Regions from separate parts of the Streptomyces sp. NPDC000075 genome, predicted to be linked through region 2. Evidence: predicted binding sites of a transcription regulator. Region 2 holds the regulator's gene; the other holds the start of a gene.
The links. The regulator HspR, encoded in region 2, represses chaperone genes until heat shock. The targets are predictions, from matches to a motif close to TTGAGNNNNNNNNNCTCAA.
Positions count from the first base shown of each region.

Region 1: the regulator HspR is predicted to act here: its motif matches at 6,618-6,636, upstream of lon (endopeptidase La).

Region 1 is NZ_JBEPFL010000020.1:15,075-25,310, forward strand. Features, by position in the region: gene ABT403_RS22795 (multifunctional oxoglutarate decarboxylase/oxoglutarate dehydrogenase thiamine pyrophosphate-binding subunit/dihydrolipoyllysine-residue succinyltransferase subunit) at 1-123, opposite strand, end outside; gene ABT403_RS22800 (HAMP domain-containing sensor histidine kinase) at 382-1,461, opposite strand; gene ABT403_RS22805 (response regulator transcription factor) at 1,458-2,198, opposite strand; gene ABT403_RS22810 (hypothetical protein) at 2,322-2,909, opposite strand; gene ABT403_RS22815 (glycosyltransferase family protein) at 3,086-4,387, shown strand; gene ABT403_RS22820 (sulfurtransferase) at 4,432-5,277, shown strand; gene ABT403_RS22825 (DUF4097 family beta strand repeat-containing protein) at 5,382-6,128, shown strand; gene ABT403_RS22830 (RidA family protein) at 6,135-6,533, opposite strand; gene lon (endopeptidase La) at 6,659-9,055, shown strand; gene ABT403_RS22840 (MarR family winged helix-turn-helix transcriptional regulator) at 9,215-9,655, shown strand; gene ABT403_RS22845 (protein phosphatase 2C domain-containing protein) at 9,686-10,236, opposite strand, start outside.
Region 2 is NZ_JBEPFL010000047.1:203-7,557, forward strand. Features, by position in the region: partial or broken gene ABT403_RS35190 (Hsp70 family protein) at 1-308, shown strand, start outside; gene grpE (nucleotide exchange factor GrpE) at 308-964, shown strand; gene dnaJ (molecular chaperone DnaJ) at 1,004-2,179, shown strand; gene ABT403_RS35205 (heat shock protein transcriptional repressor HspR) at 2,181-2,645, shown strand; gene ABT403_RS35210 (helix-turn-helix transcriptional regulator) at 2,817-3,863, opposite strand; gene ABT403_RS35215 (Rieske (2Fe-2S) protein) at 4,197-4,511, shown strand; gene ABT403_RS35220 (pyridoxamine 5'-phosphate oxidase family protein) at 4,698-5,117, opposite strand; gene clpB (ATP-dependent chaperone ClpB) at 5,231-7,355, shown strand, end outside.

The DNA.
Region 1 (10,236 bases), on a different contig from region 2:
GAGGTACTGCTGATAGATCTCGTCGACGAGCCACTCATTCGCGCCGAAGCCTGAGGCAGGGGTCTTCCCGCCTTCTGCTGCGTCGGTCGTGGTGCTCGGGTTACTGGGGGACTGTGGCGACACGGCGGCAACCGCCCTCTTCCGCTTCACAAGGTATGGACAGCGGGAATAAAGGCTACGCCTCCCCGGCGGTGCAATGCAGGCCGGGCGGGACTTCCGTCACGCAGGTCACACCGAACGGCGGGTTTCGTCGCGTGGAATGGCGGGAAACAAGCGTGGTTCGGGTAGGGGGCAGCCAGGTTGCGACCCCCGTGGCCTCGCACCCCTGACGACCCCGGGCACGTGTGGCCGAGATCATGTCCTTCCCACTCGAACCCTACGTCAAGACAGCACCGGAGAGCTGCCCGGAAGGGTGACAAGGATTCGGCAACCACGTGACGATTCGGCCACGCGGATGTTCCCTCCGTGCAGGCCGACGGCCCAGCGGGCGATCGCCAGCCCCAGCCCCGTGCCCCCGTCGCCGCCACCCGCCGAGCCCCGGTTGAACCGCTCGAAGACCCGGTGCCGTTCCGCCTCCGGAATCCCGGGCCCCTCGTCCACGACCTCCAGCGCCAGGCTCCCGGGCGTGTCGCCCGAACGGGCCCGGACCGTGACCCGGCCGTGCGCCGGGCTGTGCTTCACCGCGTTGTCGATCAGGTTGGCCACCACCTGGTGCAGCCGCTCCGCGTCCGCGTACGCGGTCAGCTCCGGAGGATGTACGTCCAGATGGAGGTGCACGTCGTTACGGGTGTGCCCGCCCGAACCGGAAGCCAGCCCCGGCCGCCCGGCGGCCGCCAGCCCCGACTCCTTCAGCACCCCCGACAGGTACGGCCACACCTCGAAGCGGCGCGCCTTCAGCGGCACCACCCCGTTGTCCACCCGCGACAGGTCCAGCAGCGTGTCCACCAGCCGGCCGAGCCGCTCCGCCTGTTTCAGCATCGTCCGCATGGTCTCCGGATCGGCCTCCGAGACCCCGTCCACCACGTTCTCCAGCACAGCCCGCAGCGCCGCGATCGGAGTCCGCAGTTCGTGCGAGACGTTCGCGACCAGCTCTCGACGGTGCCTGTCCTCGGCCTCCAGATCGTCGGCCATCCGGTTGATCGTCGACGCCAGATCACCCAGCTCGTCCCGGCGCCCCGCCCCGCTCACCCGGCGCGTGTAGTCCCCGTGCGAGATCGCCCGGGCCACCGTCGTCATCTCGTCCAGCGGCGCCGTCAGGCCGTGCGCCACGATCTGGGTGATCAGCATCGAGGCGATCACCGAGAAGACCGTGATGAACCGCAGCTCCGTGTCCGTGCGCAGCGCCACCAGCAGCAGGCCGGTGGTGATGAACACCGAGACCACGACGAGCGTGCCCAGCTTCGTCTTGATCGAGAACGGCGAGAACGGCCGGAGCCCGCCCTCGGGGCGGCCGCCGCTCACGCCTGCGCCGGGGTCTCCAGGGCGTACCCGACGCCGTGGACCGTACGGATCCGCTCCGCGCCGATCTTCCGCCGCAGGGCCTTGATGTGGCTGTCGACGGTACGGGTGCCCGAGGCGTCGGCCCAGTCCCACACCTCCGCCAGCAGCTGCTCGCGCGACAGCACCGCCCGGGGGGTCCCCGCCAGGCACACCAGCAGGTCGAACTCGGTCGGCGTCAGGTGCACGTCCTCGGCCTGGACGCGGACCCGCCGCTGCGCGTGGTCGATCTCCAGGTCCCCCAGCCGCAGGGTCGCCCCGCGCGGGGCGGTCGCGGCCTGCGTGGCCCGTTCCACCCGGCGCAGCAGCACGTGGACCCGTGCCGCCAGCTCGCGCATGGAGAACGGCTTCGTCATGTAGTCGTCCGCCCCGACCCCGAGGCCGACCAGCATGTCGGTCTCGTCGTCCCGGGCGGTCAGCATCAGCACCGGCACGGGCCGCTGCGCCTGCACCCGCCGGCACACCTCCAGCCCGTCGAAGCCGGGCAGCATGACGTCCAGCACCAGCAGTTCGGGCAGCCAGCTCTCGGCGGCCGCGACGGCGGCCGGCCCGTCGTAGGCCGTCTGCACCTGGAAGCCCTCGGCGCGCAGCCGGGCCGAGATGGCGTCGGCGATGGTGCGGTCGTCCTCGACCACCAGCACGCGCCGCTGGGCACCTGGGGTGGCCGCGGCGCCGGTGTGGGTGCTGTGTGTCTGTTCCATGTCCCGCCCCTGATGATCCGCGTGATGGCTGGGGTGCAGCGTAGAGGAGGCACCGGCCTGCGGCCATGGAGGGTTCGGACAGGACTCCGGCGCATGCGGAATCAGAGATTCATCCCGGATTCCTCAGGCGGAGTCGAATCCGGGGAGCGCCTCCAGCACCCGGGACAGGGCCGGCGGCAGTGCCGTCTGGTCGGCCGCCACCTCGAAACCGCCGTACGCGAAGGAGTACGTGAACCCGTCGTAGACCGGCGGATCGGCGGTCGTCCTGCGGGGCAGGTGCGCGAAGTCCGCCGCACGCAGCGCGGTGCGCAGATCCTCCAGCCCTGAAGGCGCCAGCCGGCCCTTGCGCACCTCCTTGTCCCGCTCGCCGAGGAGGGTCCAGGAACCGTCGCCGTTGACGAGAAGGGTGCGTGTGCGGCCCGCGAAACCGCCGCTGCGGGTGACGCGCAGGAGGCGCTCGGTGGACGGGGCGGAGGGGGCCGGCGCGGTGGTGGGCGGGGCGGCGGGTGTGGTGCCGGGGGGCGCGGGGGTGGCCGTCGGGGGTGCCGTGGGGGGTGCCGTGGGGTGTGCCTCGGGGGGTGTCGCCGTCGCGGGGGCCGTGGCGCCCGCCGGCGCCGGGCCGCCCGGGGAGCCGTCGTCGCCGCACCCCGCCAGGGACACCGCGGCGAGCAGCACCGCCGCCGCGGCCCCGGCCGCTCGCATCGCTCGCACGCCAACCTCCAGCGGGTCACCGGTACCGACCCCGAGTATGGAGCCCCCGAACCGCTACGGAAAGCACCCCGGAGGACGTCATCCACCGCAAGGCCCCCTGGCGCTGGTTCCCGCCGCTGCTCGCCGTCCTCCTCCTCGCGGCGTGGGGGCTGGGGCGGGGGCCGGGCGGGGGCAGCATGTGGCGGGACGAATCCACGACCTGGCAGGTCGCCCACCGGCCGGCCGGCGGGCTGTGGGAGCTGCTCGGGCGGGTCGACGCGGTGCACGCGCTGTACTACGCGCTCATGCACGCCGTGTTCGCGGCGTGGGGGGACGGCGGGGCCGACGGGGGCGGGCTGTGGGCGCTGCGGCTGCCGTCCGTGGCGGGGACCGCCCTCGCGGCCGGCGGGGTGGCGGCGGTCGCGCACCGGCTGGCGGGGGAGCGGGCCGCCCTGGGGGCGGGAGTGGTGTACGTCCTGCTGCCGCCCGTGCAGATGTACGGGCAGGAGGGGCGCTCGTACGCCCTGGTCGCGGCGGCCGTGGCCTGGGCGACGTACCTGATGCTGCGCCGGTGGTGGGCCGCCTACGCGGTGGTGCTGCTGGTGGGCTGCTGGCTGCACGAGTTCGCCGCCCTGGCGCTGCTCGCGCACGGGTTCCACGCCTGGCGGGAGCGGGGCTGGCGGTGGGCGGCCGGGGCGGTCGCCGCCGGACTGCTGCCGCTGGCCGTGGTGAGCGCCGGACAGGCGGAGCGGCAGCTGGGCTGGCTGGGGCGGCCCCGCTGGCAGGACTGGGTGGCGTACGGGGTGCTGGCGGGAGCGGTGGCCCTGCTGGCGCGGGGGATGCGGAGGGGGGCCGGCCGGGCCGGGCTGGTCCGGGTCGCGGTGCCCCTGGCGCTGCTGCCGCCCGGGCTGCTGATGGGGGTCTCGCTGGTGCGCCCCTGGTACGTCGACCGGTACGTCCTCTACGCCCTGGGCGGGCTCGCCCTGCTGGCGGGGGTCCGGCTGGGGGAGGCGCGGGCGGCGCGGGGGTGGGTGCCGTGGCTGGTGGCGGGAGTGCTGCTGGTGCCGGTGGGGGCGTGGTCGGCGTGGCTGCGCACCCCGGAGAGCCGCAGGGACGACGTCCTCGCGGTCGCGGCGGCCGTCCGCGAGCGGGGGCGGCCGGGGGACGCGGTGCTGTTCATGCCCTCGCGGAGACGGGAGTGGCTGCTGTCCTCGCCCCGGGTGTACGCGGGGCTGCGCGACGTGGCCCTGGCCGCCTCCCCGGCCGCCTCGCACACCCTCCACGGGACGGAGCTCCCCCCGGCCCGGGTCCGGGAGGGGCTGCTGGCGTCCTCCCGGGTGCTGGCCCTCCTGGACCCGCCCGGCCAGCCCCTGGACCCGTACCCGGCGGAGGCGGCCAAACGCGCCGCCCTGGCGGAGGCCTTCGACCTGTGCGGGGTGACGGAGGTCAGGGGGGCGAGGGTGGCGGTGTACACGCGGCGGGGCGGGGGGTGTGGGTGAGGATGGGCGGCAGACCGTGTTCGATCACCGCCGCGGAGGCCCGTATGCCCGTCCCCCGGATACCCGGACAGATACCCGGACCACTCGTGAGCGCCGGCTGGCTCGCCGGACGGCTGGGACGGGTCGTGGTGTTCGACGCGTCCGTCGGGGCGCACCGGGGCGGGGCCCGCAGGATCCCCGGGGCGCGCCCCTTCGACCTGGACGGGGTGCTGTCCGACCATGCCGCCCCCGCCCCGCACACCATGCCGGCACCGGCGGCGTTCGAGGAGGCGTTGCGGGGGCTGGGGGTCGACGAGGACGACGCCGTGGTCGTCTACGACGGTGCCGGGATCTACTCCAGCGCCCGGGCCTGGTGGATGCTGCGGGCCATGGGCTTCGACCGGGCCGCCGTGCTGGACGGCGGGCTGCCTGCCTGGAGCGCCGCCGGGCTGCCCGTCGAGGACGGGCCGGCGGCGTACGACGGGCCGCGCGGGTCCTTCACCGCCCGGCCGCGTCCCGGGCTGCTCGTGGACGCCGGCACCGTCGCCGGCGCGCTCGGCGACCCGGCCGCCGCCGTGCTCGACGCCCGGACCCGGGAGCGGTTCGCCGGCAGTGCCCCCGAGCCCCGGCCGGGGCTGCGCGGCGGGCACATGCCGGGGGCGCTGAACCTGCCGTTCGGCGAACTCCAGGGGCCCGGGGGGCTGATGCGTCCGGCCGGGGAACTCCGGGCCGCCTTCGAGGCGTTGGCCGGGGAGAGGGAGCGGCTCTACTTCAGCTGCGGCTCCGGTGTCACGGCTTGCGTGCTGGCGCTGGGCGCGACCCTGGCCGGGTACGGGGAGACCGCCGTGTACGACGGCTCGTGGAGCGAGTGGGGGATGCCCTCGGAGTGGCCCGTGGTGGCCGGGAGCTGAGGCGCGGGGAGGCCGGCGGGCGGGCCGGGGTGGGGTTAGCACCACCCCGGATCGGGATGCCCGCACCCGCGCGCTCCGGGGCCGGGCTGGGCAGGCTTGTGGGTATGGCACCTCACACCACGTCAACCCGCCTCGCCGTCACGGCCCTCGGGGCCGCTCTCCTGCTGTCCGGCTGCGCCCTGACGGGGGTGGGCCCCGTGCAGACCGCCGACGCCGACGCCACCGTCTCCGAGGCGGTGACGGCGGTCGAGCTGAAGGACGTCCGCAGCGGCGACGTCGAGGTGGTCCCGGGCTCCGGCCCCGGGGTCGCCGTCCGCCGGGTCGTCCACTACCGGGGCGCCGCCGTGCCCACGCCCGGGCAGCGGGTCTCGGGCGGGGTGCTGACCTTCAGCGACGGCTGTGAGGACGACTGCTGGATCGACTACCGCCTGGAGGTGCCCGCGGCGGCGCGGGTGCGGGTCGAGGGCAGCAGCGGTGACATCACGGTCAGGGGGGTCGCCGGGGCCGACTTGACCTCGTCCTCCGGAGACGTCCGGGCCGAGGCGATCACCGGGCCGGTGAAGGTGCGCACCAGCTCGGGGCGGATCACCGCCACCGGGCTGGAAGGGGCCGAGGCCGAGTTCCGGGCGAGCTCCGGGGAGGTGGGGGCGGAGTTCGCGAAGCCCCCGGCCTCCGTGTCCGTCACCACCAGCTCCGGCGACGTCGGGCTGAAGGCCCCCCAGGGCCCGTACCGGGTGTCCACCGACACGTCCGCCGGGACCCGGCGGATCTCCCTGAACGACAGCCCCGGCGCCCGGTCGGTCATCACGGTCCGCACCAGCACCGGCGACATCACCGTCGGGGCGTCGTAGGGCCCGTCACTCCTCGTCCAGGATCGCGTCGACCTCGATCTCGACCAGCCAGGCCGGGTCGATGAAGCGCGAGACCTCCACGAAGGTGGCCGCCGGGCGGATGCCGGCGAAGCGTTCGCCGTGGGCCCGTGCGGCCTCCTCCCAACGGGTGATGTCCGTCAGCATGATCCGGGTCCGCACGGCGTGTCCGAGCGAGGCGCCCGCCTCCTCCAGGGCCCGACCGGCGATGTCCAGGCAGCGGACCGTCTGGGCGTACACGTCGCCCGGGCCCACGGTGGAGCCGTCGTCCCCGATCGGCGCCGTGCCCGCGACGGCCACGTGCCGTCCGATGCGCACCGCGCGGGAGAAGCCGATCCGGGGTTCCAGGGGCGAGCCCGAGCTGACGGTCCGTCGTATGTCTGCCATGGGCTCATGGTGCTACGCGGAGGGCCTCGGAGGTGTTCGCCCCGGGCGAACGCGAGTTGGGGAACATTGCCGGGCGCAGAAGCATTGAGTCGGCATAGCTCAACTTCACTGCCGGAGGGAAGATCATGGCTTCGACGTCCGTAACGCTCACCCTGCCCGTGCTGCCGCTCGACGACGAGGTCGTGCTGCCCGGGATGGTCGTCCCGCTGGACCTGTCCGACGCCGAGGTGCGCGCCGCCGTCGAGGCCGCGCAGGCGGCGCGCGGCAGCGGGAAGCCCCGGGTGCTGCTCGTGCCGCGGGTCGACGGGAAGTACGCCGGGATCGGTGTGCTGGGGACCGTCGAACAGGTCGGGCGGCTCTCCGACGGCGATCCCGGGGCGCTGATCCGCGGGCGCGGCCGCGTCCGGATCGGCGCCGGGACCACCGGGCCCGGGGCGGCGCTCTGGGTCGAGGGGGAGACCGTGGAGGAGCAGGTGCCCGACCCGCTGCCCGGGGCGGTCGCCGAGCTCGTCAAGGAGTACAAGGCACTCGCCACCAGCTGGCTCAAGAAGCGCGGCGCCTGGCAGGTCGTGGACCGGGTGCAGCAGATCGAGGGGGTGTCGGCGCTCGCCGACAACTCCGGGTACTCGCCGTTCCTGACCGTGGCGCAGAAGGTCGAACTGCTGGAGACCGTCGACCCGGTCGCCCGCCTGCGGCTCGCCGTCAAGGCGCTCAGCGACCACCTCGCCGAGCAGGACGTGGCCGAGTCCATCGCCAAGGACGTCCAGGACGGCGTCGAGAAGCAGCAGCGCGAGTTCCTGCTGCGCCGCCAGCTGGAGGCCGTCCGCAAGGAGCTGCGCGAGCTCGGCGGGGAGAAGGAGGGCGAGGAGTCCGACGACTACCGGGCCCGCGTCGAGGCCGCCGACCTGCCCGAGAAGGTCCGCGAGGCCGCGCTCAAGGAGGTCGACAAGCTGGAGCGCTCCAGCGACCAGAGCCCCGAGGGCTCCTGGATCCGCACCTGGCTGGACACCGTGCTGGAGCTGCCCTGGAACGAGCGCAGCGAGGACCGGTACGACATCCAGGGCGCGCGGGCCGTGCTCGACGCCGAGCACGCCGGGCTGAACGACGTGAAGGACCGCATCACCGAGTACCTCGCGGTGCGCAAGCGGCGCGGCGAGCGCGGTATGGGCGTCATCGGCGGGCGGCGCGGCGGTGCCGTGCTCGCGCTGGTCGGGCCCCCCGGCGTCGGCAAGACCTCGCTCGGGGAGTCCGTGGCCCACGCCATGGGCCGCAAGTTCGTCCGCGTGGCCCTCGGCGGCGTACGCGACGAGGCCGAGATCCGCGGCCACCGCAGGACCTACGTCGGCGCCCTGCCGGGCCGCATCGTCCGGGCGATCAAGGAGGCCGGGTCGATGAACCCGGTCGTCCTCCTCGACGAGATCGACAAGGTCGGCTCCGACTTCCGCGGCGACCCCGCGGCGGCCCTGCTGGAGGTGCTGGACCCGGCCCAGAACCACACCTTCCGCGACCACTACCTGGAGGTGGAGCTCGACCTCAGCGACGTGGTCTTCCTGGCCACGGCGAACGTCCTGGAGGCCATCCCCGAGGCCCTGGCCGACCGGATGGAGCTGGTCCGCCTCGACGGCTACACCGAGGACGAGAAGGTCGTCATCGCCCGTGACCACCTGCTGCCCCGCCAGCTGGAGCGCGCCGGGCTGACCGCCGAGGAAGTGGTCCTGGAGGAGGAGGCGCTGCGCAAGCTCGCCGGGGAGTACACCCGCGAGGCGGGCGTGCGCACCCTGGAGCGGTCCATCGCGCGGCTGCTGCGCAAGGTGGCCTCGCAGCACGAGCTGGGCGAGCGGGAGTTCCCGTTCACCATCGGCGCCGGCGAGCTGCGCGGCCTGATCGGCCGCCCGCACCACGTGCCGGAGTCCGCCCAGGACCCGGCGGAGCGGCGCACGGCGGTCCCGGGCGTGGCCACCGGCCTCGCCGTGACCGGTGCCGGCGGGGACGTGCTCTTCGTCGAGGCCTCCCTGGCCGACCCGGAGACGGGCGCCGCCGGGCTGACCCTGACCGGGCAGCTGGGCGACGTGATGAAGGAGTCGGCGCAGATCGCCCTCAGCTTCCTGCGCTCGCACGGCGCCGAGCTGGAGCTTCCCGTCGCCGACCTGAAGGACCGGGGCGTGCACATCCACTTCCCGGCGGGCGCCGTCCCCAAGGACGGGCCGAGCGCGGGCATCACCATGACCACCGCGCTGGCCTCCCTGCTCTCCGGCCGCCAGGTCCGCACGGACGTGGCCATGACCGGCGAGGTCTCGCTGACCGGACGGGTGCTGCCCATCGGCGGGGTCAAGCAGAAGCTGCTCGCCGCGCACCGGGCCGGGCTCACGACGGTGATCATCCCGAAGCGCAACGAGGCCGACCTGGACGACGTCCCCGCCGAGGTGCTGGAGGGGCTGGAGGTGCACCCGGTGACCGATGTGCGCCAGGTGCTGGAGCTGGCCCTCGCCCCGGCGGTGGTCTCCTTCACCAAGGCCGCCTGACCGGCGGCGCCGCGCCGCCGCAGGCCCGGAACCCCCTCCCCCAGACTCCGTCCGGGGGGACCCCCAGGCGGGGTCCCGGGCCCGCGGCGCACCACCTGCGAAATACTGGACCCGTACCGGGGTGCCAGGCTCGCACCCCACCAGGGATGGGAGCGGCACGTGCACGGCAGTGAAGACCAGGAGTTCCTCGCGCTGGAGCGGGAGCTGTCCGTCTTCCTGCGGCGCGCCCGGGCCTCCTCGGGCGAGATGGCCCGCGCCCTGCACCCGGAGCTGGAGCCCGCCGCGTACGGGCTGCTCGTCCGGCTGGAGGCCGCCGGCCGCCAGCGGGCCACCGAGCTGGCCGCCTACTTCGGCGTCGGCAAGGCCACCATGAGCCGCCAGCTGCGCGCCCTGGAGCTCCTGGGCCTGGTCGCCCGCGAGCCGGACCCGGCCGACGGCCGCGCCTTCCTCGTCGGCCTCACGGACGAGGGCCGGGACCGCTTCCTGCGGGTGCGCGGTGCCCGGCGCGAGCAGTACATGCGCAAGCTCGCCGACTGGGACCGCGGCGAGGTGGCCGAGCTGGCCCGGCTGCTCAGACAGCTGAACTCCGGCGAGGAGTAGGACCGCCGGGCCGCCGGGGAAGGCGCGGGCTCACAGCTCCGCGTACACCGCCGAGGCGTCGTCGTGGCGCTTGTACCGCGCCGGCGGGCGCAGCGGGTCGGCCTCGATGGCCCGGACCCGCCCGATCAGCCCCCGAGGCCCCTCGTCCCGCAGCACGTCCAGGCAGGCCGCCCAGTCGCCCTGCCCGAACGTGTCCGTCCACCGGCTCGCCCCGTCCGTCAGCGCGGCCAGCGCCCCCACCCGCTCGCGCGGGGTGTGCCCGGTGACCGCCCGGGCCGCGACCGACGGGTCCGCGGCGGCGGTGAAGAAGCCGCCCTCGGCGTTGCGCAGGGCGTCCGTGGCCGCCACCGAGCCGCGCACCTCCCGGGGGATCCGGTCCAGCCGGTCGTCGAGGACCGCCGTGACCCCGCCACCGGGAGCCCGCAGCAGGAGCACGGAGTCCGAGAGGACGAGGTGCTCCACGCCCGCCGCGTCCCAGCGGGCGATCACCACCGTCGCCTGCGGAGTGCGCACGTGAGAAAGGTCACAGGTGCCTCGGTGTGCGTCGGCGGTGTCCTCGATGGCCCGGGCCAGGATCCGGT
Region 2 (7,355 bases):
TCGTCTACCAGACGGAGAAGTTCCTCGCGGACAACGCGGAGAAGGTCCCGGCCGAGGTCAAGACCGAGGTGGAGACGGCCGTCACCGAGCTGAAGGACAAGCTCAAGGGCGAGGACACCGCCGAGATCCGCACCGCCACGGAGAAGCTCGCCGCGGTCAGCCAGAAGCTCGGCCAGGCCATCTACGCCGACGCGCAGGCCGCCCAGGCCGCCGGCGGCGCCGGTGACGCGGGCCAGGCCAAGGCCGACGACGACGTCGTCGACGCCGAGATCGTCGACGAGGACAAGCCGAAGGGCGGCCAGGTCTGATGTCGGAGGAGACCCCGGGCTTCGACGAGAAGCCCGAAGTCCCCACCGGCGCGGACGACGCCGAGCCGAAGGCCGCCGACTCCTCCAAGGAGAAGGAGGCGGCCCCGGCCGGGGACGCAGCTCAGGACGTAGCGCTTCTGGCGCAGCTCGACCAGGCCCGTACCGCGCTCGGCGAGCGCACCGCGGACCTCCAGCGGCTCCAGGCCGAGTACCAGAACTACCGCCGCCGCGTGGAGCGGGACCGGGTCGCCGTCAAGGAGATCGCGGTCGCGAACCTGCTGTCGGAGCTCCTCCCGACCCTGGACGACATCGGCCGGGCCCGGGAGCACGGCGAGGTGGTCGGCGGCTTCAAGTCGGTGGCCGAGTCGCTGGAGACGGCCGCCGCCAAGATGGGGCTGCAGCAGTTCGGCAAGGAGGGCGAGCCCTTCGACCCGACGATCCACGAGGCCCTGATGCACTCGTACGCGCCGGACGTCACCGAGACGACCTGCGTGGCGATCCTGCAGCCGGGGTACCGGATCGGCGAGCGTACGATCCGCCCCGCGCGGGTCGCGGTGGCCGAGCCCCAGCCGGGCGCGGCCCCCGCCGCGAAGTCCGAGTCCGCCGACGGCGACACGCCGTCCGACAAGGACACGGATGCCCCCGACAAGGGCTGACGCACACCATGTAGGTATCCGAGAGGAGGGTCACCGGGGATGAGCACGAAGGACTTCGTCGAGAAGGACTACTACAAGGTCCTCGGTGTCCCGAAGGACGCCACCGAGGCCGAGATCAAGAAGGCGTACCGGAAGCTCGCCCGCGAGTTCCACCCGGACGCCAACAAGGGCGACGCCTCGGCCGAGGCGCGCTTCAAGGAGATCTCCGAGGCGAACGACGTCCTCGGCGACGCCAAGAAGCGCAAGGAGTACGACGAGGCGCGCGCCCTGTTCGGCAACGGGGGCTTCCGCCCCGGTCCGGGCGGGGGCGGCTCGTTCAACTTCGACCTGGGCGACCTCTTCGGGGGCGCCCAGGGCGCCGGCCAGGGCGGCTTCGGCGGCGGTCTCGGCGACGTCTTCGGCGGCCTGTTCAACCGAGGCGCCGGCGCCGGTGCGGGCACCCGCACCCAGCCGCGCCGAGGCCAGGACATCGAGTCCGAGGTCACGCTCTCCTTCACCGAGGCCGTGGACGGGGCGACCGTCCCGCTGCGGATGTCCTCGCAGGCCCCCTGCAAGGCCTGTTCGGGCACCGGCGACAAGAACGGCACGCCCCGCGTGTGCCCGACCTGCGTCGGCACCGGACAGGTCTCCCGGGGCAGCGGCGGCGGCTTCTCGCTGACCGACCCCTGCGCGGACTGCAAGGGCCGCGGCCTGATCGCGGAGAACCCCTGCGAGGTCTGCAAGGGCAGCGGTCGCGCCAAGTCCTCCCGGACCATGCAGGTCCGGATCCCGGCGGGCGTCTCCGACGGCCAGCGGATCCGGCTGCGCGGCAAGGGCGCCCCGGGCGAGCGCGGCGGCCCGGCGGGCGACCTCTACGTCGTCGTGCACGTCGGGACGCACCCGGTGTTCGGCCGCAAGGGCGACAACCTCACGGTGACCGTGCCCGTCACGATCGCCGAGGCGGCCCTGGGCGCCGACATCAAGGTCCCCACCCTGGGCGGCCCGGCGGTGACGCTGAAGCTGCCCCCGGGCACCCCGACGGGCCGTACGATGCGGGCCCGCGGCAAGGGCGCGGTCCGCAAGGACGGCACCCGGGGCGACCTGCTGGTCACGGTGGAGGTCGCGGTACCGGCGGAACTGTCCGACAAGGCCCGCGAGGCCCTGGAGATGTACCGGGACGCCACCGGGGACGAGGACCCGCGCGCCCTGCTGTTCGAGTCCGCGAAGGGAGCTTGACATGGAAGGCCGCCGACGACAGTCCCGCTTCGGTGACGGGGCTTACCAGTTGACCGACGAGACCCCGGTCTACGTGATCTCGGTGGCCGCCCAGCTCTCGGGACTCCATCCGCAGACCCTCCGCCAGTACGACCGCCTCGGCCTGGTCTCCCCGGACCGCACGGCCGGGCGCGGCCGGCGCTACTCGGCCCGGGACATCGAGCTGCTGCGCACGGTGCAGCAGCTGTCCCAGGACGAGGGCATCAACCTGGCGGGCATCAAGCGGATCATCGAACTGGAGAACCAGGTGGCCGCGCTCCAGCAGCGCGTCGCCGAACTGTCCGCCGCCGTGGACGGGGCGGCCGCCGCGCTCCAGGCCCGCGAGGCCGCGGTGCACGCCTCGTACCGCCGCGACCTGGTCCCGTACCAGCCGCCGCAGCCGGGCAGTGCCCTGGTCGTCTGGCGCCCCAAGCGCCCGATGGACTGACGGCCCGGCCGGCGGCCCGGCTGAAGGCCCGCGCCGACGGCCGGACCGCCGGCGCGGTCGGCAGAGCGTACGAAGGCCCCGTCCGGGCCCCTCACGGGGTCCTGGACGGGGCCTTCGGCATATTCCCCGGGGATGACCCCCGGAACGCCTCGGCGGGGCGCCGTGAGCCCCTCAGCGGGCCCCCTGGAAGCCCGTGGCGGCCTCCGCGTCGCCCTCGCTGTGCAGGATGCCGGACTGGGCGATGAGATAGCCCAGCTGCGCCCTGCTGCCGCTGCCGAGGGCGTTGGCCAGCTTCGCGATGTGGGCGCGGCAGGTGCGTACGTTCATCCCGAGGCGGCGGGCGATCGCCTCGTCGACGTGCCCCTCGATGAGGAGCTGGGCGATGGAGCGCTGGACGCCCGATATGCCGTCGGGGCTGTGGGTGTACGTGACCTCGTCGGTGAGGGGGACGGCCCGGCGCCACAGCTGTTCGAAGACCCGGATCAGATAGTCGATCAGCCCCGGGTGGCGCAGTTCGAGGGCCACTTTCCGGTCATCGCTCGCCGGGATGAAGGCCACCGTACGGTCGAAGATCATGAGACGCTCTATGAGCTCTTCCAGCGTGCGGATCTCCACCTTGCCCGTGGACACCCGGTCCACGTAGGCGAGAGTGCCCTGACTGTGCCTCACGGTGTGCTGGTAGAGCGTGCGGATGCTGACCCCGCGGTCGATCAGCGGCTGGGCGCGTTCCAGGGCCTCGGAGAGGATGAACGAGGACCTGCCGCCGCCCGGCTGGACGGTCAGGGCCTCGGTGTGGCACTCGGCGGTGGCCAGGTCGAGGGCCGCGTTGATCTGGTCGAATCCCTCCAGCACCGTGATGGCGTGGGTGTTGGCGGGGCTCTGGGCGCTGATGGTGAGGAACGGCTCGAACGCGTCGGTCAGTTCGACGGCGGTGCGCCTGCGGTCCTGGATCTCCCGTTCGAGGGGATGGAGCCGCTGGGCGAGCGCGACGGACGGGGGAACCGCGCGGAGCTGGTTGGCGTCATCCGGGTCGGGTCGCAGGAGGGCGAATTCGAGCAGGCAGGGGGCGTTCCTGACCTCGCCGCGGGCGATGCGGCCGGTGCTCAGGGCCGCGGCGTACACACGCGCTCCCTCGGCGCACATCTCCGTGACGGGGTGGCGATGTGTCGGGTTTGTCTCGCTTCTTACCAAATCTCCACCCCCCAGGGTCCTGAACATGTAAGAACATGATGCATCGTCCCTGTGGCACTGACGTGCCTGAATGAGCCATCGTCTGACAGTGCGGGGGAGAGGATTCCATCAAGTGAGGACGAAGCCGACCATGTATAAGAGAATGCTTCGCTCGGCGCTTGCCGTTGTTTTCTCCGCCGTTGCGGTCTTCGGGACGGCCGCCGCCGTCGGCGGGGGCGCGGGAAGCGCGGGACCGGCTGCTCTCGCGGCCTCCGGTCCGGCCGGTAAGCCCGACCTCGGCTGGGACGTGGCCCCCAGCTCGCGTACCGAAGCCCTCGGTACCGATCTCGGCTGGGACACCATGCCTGCGAAGGCAGCCTGATGACCCCCGACGACCGCGACTTCCGGCGAGAGATGGCATCGGCGTACCGCTCCGGCTGGCAGTTCATCGACCTCGCGACGGCGATCCCCTACGCCGGCGACTCGCTGATGGTCACCCTGTTCGGCCAGCCGATCGTCATCGTGCGCGAGGAGGACGAGGACGTCCGTGCCTACCGCTGCCTGCGCCGCCCCCGGGGCGCACCGCAGCCCGTCCGCTGTGAAGTGCGGTACGGCATGGTCTTCGTCAACCTCGATCAGCGTGATCACCAGCTCTTCGAACCCGATATCACCACCGCCACCCCCCGCAGTGCCTGAGGCGATTCCCCCGTCGTTGCAGATCGCTCCAGGTGCTACCCCCACACAACGGCGCCATCGTGGACCTGACCACGATGGCGCCGTTGTGCTGTCCGCGTCCAGTGCCCGAACCGGACATCCCGCCGGGGATTCGCTGAGAACCGCTAGCGGGCCGCTTGAGGACCGCTCGAATCCGGCCGTTTTTCCTCAGGCGCGCCCCATGGCCCGGTCGAGGACGATCTCCAGGACCACCCGGTCCGGGTTCGGCGAGGGCGTGCGCCCGTACCGCTCCGCGTAGCGGCGTACCGCGTCGGCGACCGAGGCCTCGTCCGTACGGACCACCGCGCGCCCCTCCAGGGTGGCCCAGCGCCGGCCCTCCATCTGGCACACCGCCACGCGCGCGGCGCCGTCCGGCGCCTCCAGCACGTTGCGCACCTTCTTGCTGTGCTTGCTGCTGATCACCCGTGCGATCCCGGCCTCCGGGTCGTAGGTCACGCCCACCGGGACCACGTGCGGGGTGCCGTCGGGCCGGGGGGTGGTCAGGGTGCAGACGTGCCGCTCCCGCCAGAAGGCGAGGTATGCGGGCGTCGGGTTGAGTACGTCGTGGACCGGCTTCGAAACAGGCATGGTCCGAAGCATAGGTGCGCACCGAAACCGGCCTTGAGTGGAATAGACTCAACTTTGCAGACGCTGAACCTGTCAGAGTTACGCACCCGCCCCGCCGGAGAGGAGAACCGAGAGTGGACGCCGAGCTGACCAACAAGAGCCGTGACGCGCTGAACGCGGCCACCAGCAGGGCCGTCAAGGACGGCCACGCCGACCTGACCCCCGCGCACCTGCTGCTGGCCCTGCTCGCCGGCGAGGACAACGAGAACATCACCGACCTGCTCGCCGCGACCGAGGCCGACCAGGCCGCCGTCCGCGCCGGCGCGGAGCGGCTGCTCGCCGCCCTGCCCAGCGTCACCGGCTCCACGGTCGCGCCGCCGCAGCCCAGCCGCGACTTGCTCGCCGTGCTCGCCGAGGCCGACTCCCGGGCGAAGGCCCTCGGCGACGACTACCTCTCCACCGAACACCTCCTCATCGCCGTCGCCGCCAAGGGCGGCCGGGCCGGTGAGGTCCTTTCCGACCAGGGCGCGACCGCGAAGAAGCTGCTGGCCGCCTTCGAGAACGCACGAGGAGGACGGCGGGTGACCACCCCCGACCCCGAGGGCCGGTACAAGGCCCTGGAGAAGTTCGGCACCGACTTCACGGCCGCCGCCCGCGAGGGCAAGCTCGACCCCGTCATCGGCCGCGACCACGAGATCCGGCGCGTCGTCCAGGTCCTCTCGCGCCGCACGAAGAACAACCCGGTGCTCATCGGCGAGCCCGGCGTCGGCAAGACCGCCGTCGTCGAGGGCCTCGCCCAGCGCATCGTCAAGGGCGACGTCCCCGAGTCCCTGAAGAACAAGCGGCTCGTCTCCCTCGACCTCGGCGCGATGGTCGCCGGCGCGAAGTACCGGGGCGAGTTCGAGGAGCGCCTCAAGACCGTCCTCGCCGAGATCAAGTCGAGCGAGGGCCAGATCATCACCTTCATCGACGAGCTGCACACCGTCGTCGGCGCCGGCGCCGGCGGGGACTCCGCCATGGACGCGGGCAACATGCTCAAGCCCATGCTGGCCCGCGGCGAGCTGCGGATGGTCGGCGCCACCACCCTCGACGAGTACCGCGAGCGCATCGAGAAGGACCCGGCGCTGGAGCGCCGCTTCCAGCAGGTGCTGGTCGCCGAGCCCACCGTCGAGGACACCATCGCCATCCTGCGCGGCCTCAAGGGCCGCTACGAGGCCCACCACAAGGTCGTCATCAACGACAGCGCCCTCGTCGCCGCCGCCACCCTCTCCGACCGGTACATCACCTCCCGCTTCCTCCCCGACAAGGCCATCGACCTCGTCGACGAGGCCGCCTCCCGGCTGCGCATGGAGATCGACTCCTCCCCGCTGGAGATCGACGAGCTCCAGCGCTCCGTCGACCGGCTGCGCATGGAGGAGCTGGCGCTGCGGAACGAGTCCGACCCGGCCTCGATCGAGCGCCTGGACAAGCTGCGCAAGGACCTCGCCGACAAGGAGGAGGAGCTGCGCGGCCTCACCGCCCGCTGGGAGAAGGAGAAGCAGTCCCTCAACCGGGTCGGCGAGCTCAAGGAGCGCCTGGACGACCTGCGCGGCCAGGCCGAGCGCGCCCAGCGCGACGGGGACTTCGACTCCGCCTCCAAGCTGCTCTACGGGGAGATCCCCGCGCTGGAGCACGAGCTGGCCGAGGCCACGGAGGAGGAGGCGGAGGCCAAGGCAGGCCCGGTCAAGGACAGCATGGTCAAGGACGAGGTCGGCCCGGACGACATCGCGGACGTGGTCGGCGCCTGGACCGGCATCCCGGCCGGCCGCCTCCTGGAGGGGGAGACCCAGAAGCTCCTGCGCATGGAGGAGGAGCTGGGGCGCCGCCTGATCGGCCAGACCGAGGCCGTACGGGCCGTCGCCGACGCCGTGCGCCGCACCCGGGCCGGCATCGCCGACCCGGACCGGCCGACCGGCTCGTTCCTCTTCCTGGGCCCCACGGGCGTCGGCAAGACCGAGCTGGCCAAGGCCCTCGCGGACTTCCTCTTCGACGACGAGCGGGCCATGGTTCGCATCGACATGTCGGAGTACTCCGAGAAGCACAGCGTGGCCCGGCTCGTCGGCGCCCCGCCCGGCTACGTGGGCTACGAGGAGGGCGGCCAGCTCACCGAGGCCGTCCGCCGCCGCCCGTACAGCGTGGTGCTGCTGGACGAGGTCGAGAAGGCCCACCCGGAGGTCTTCGACATCCTCCTCCAGGTGCTCGACGACGGCCGCCTCACCG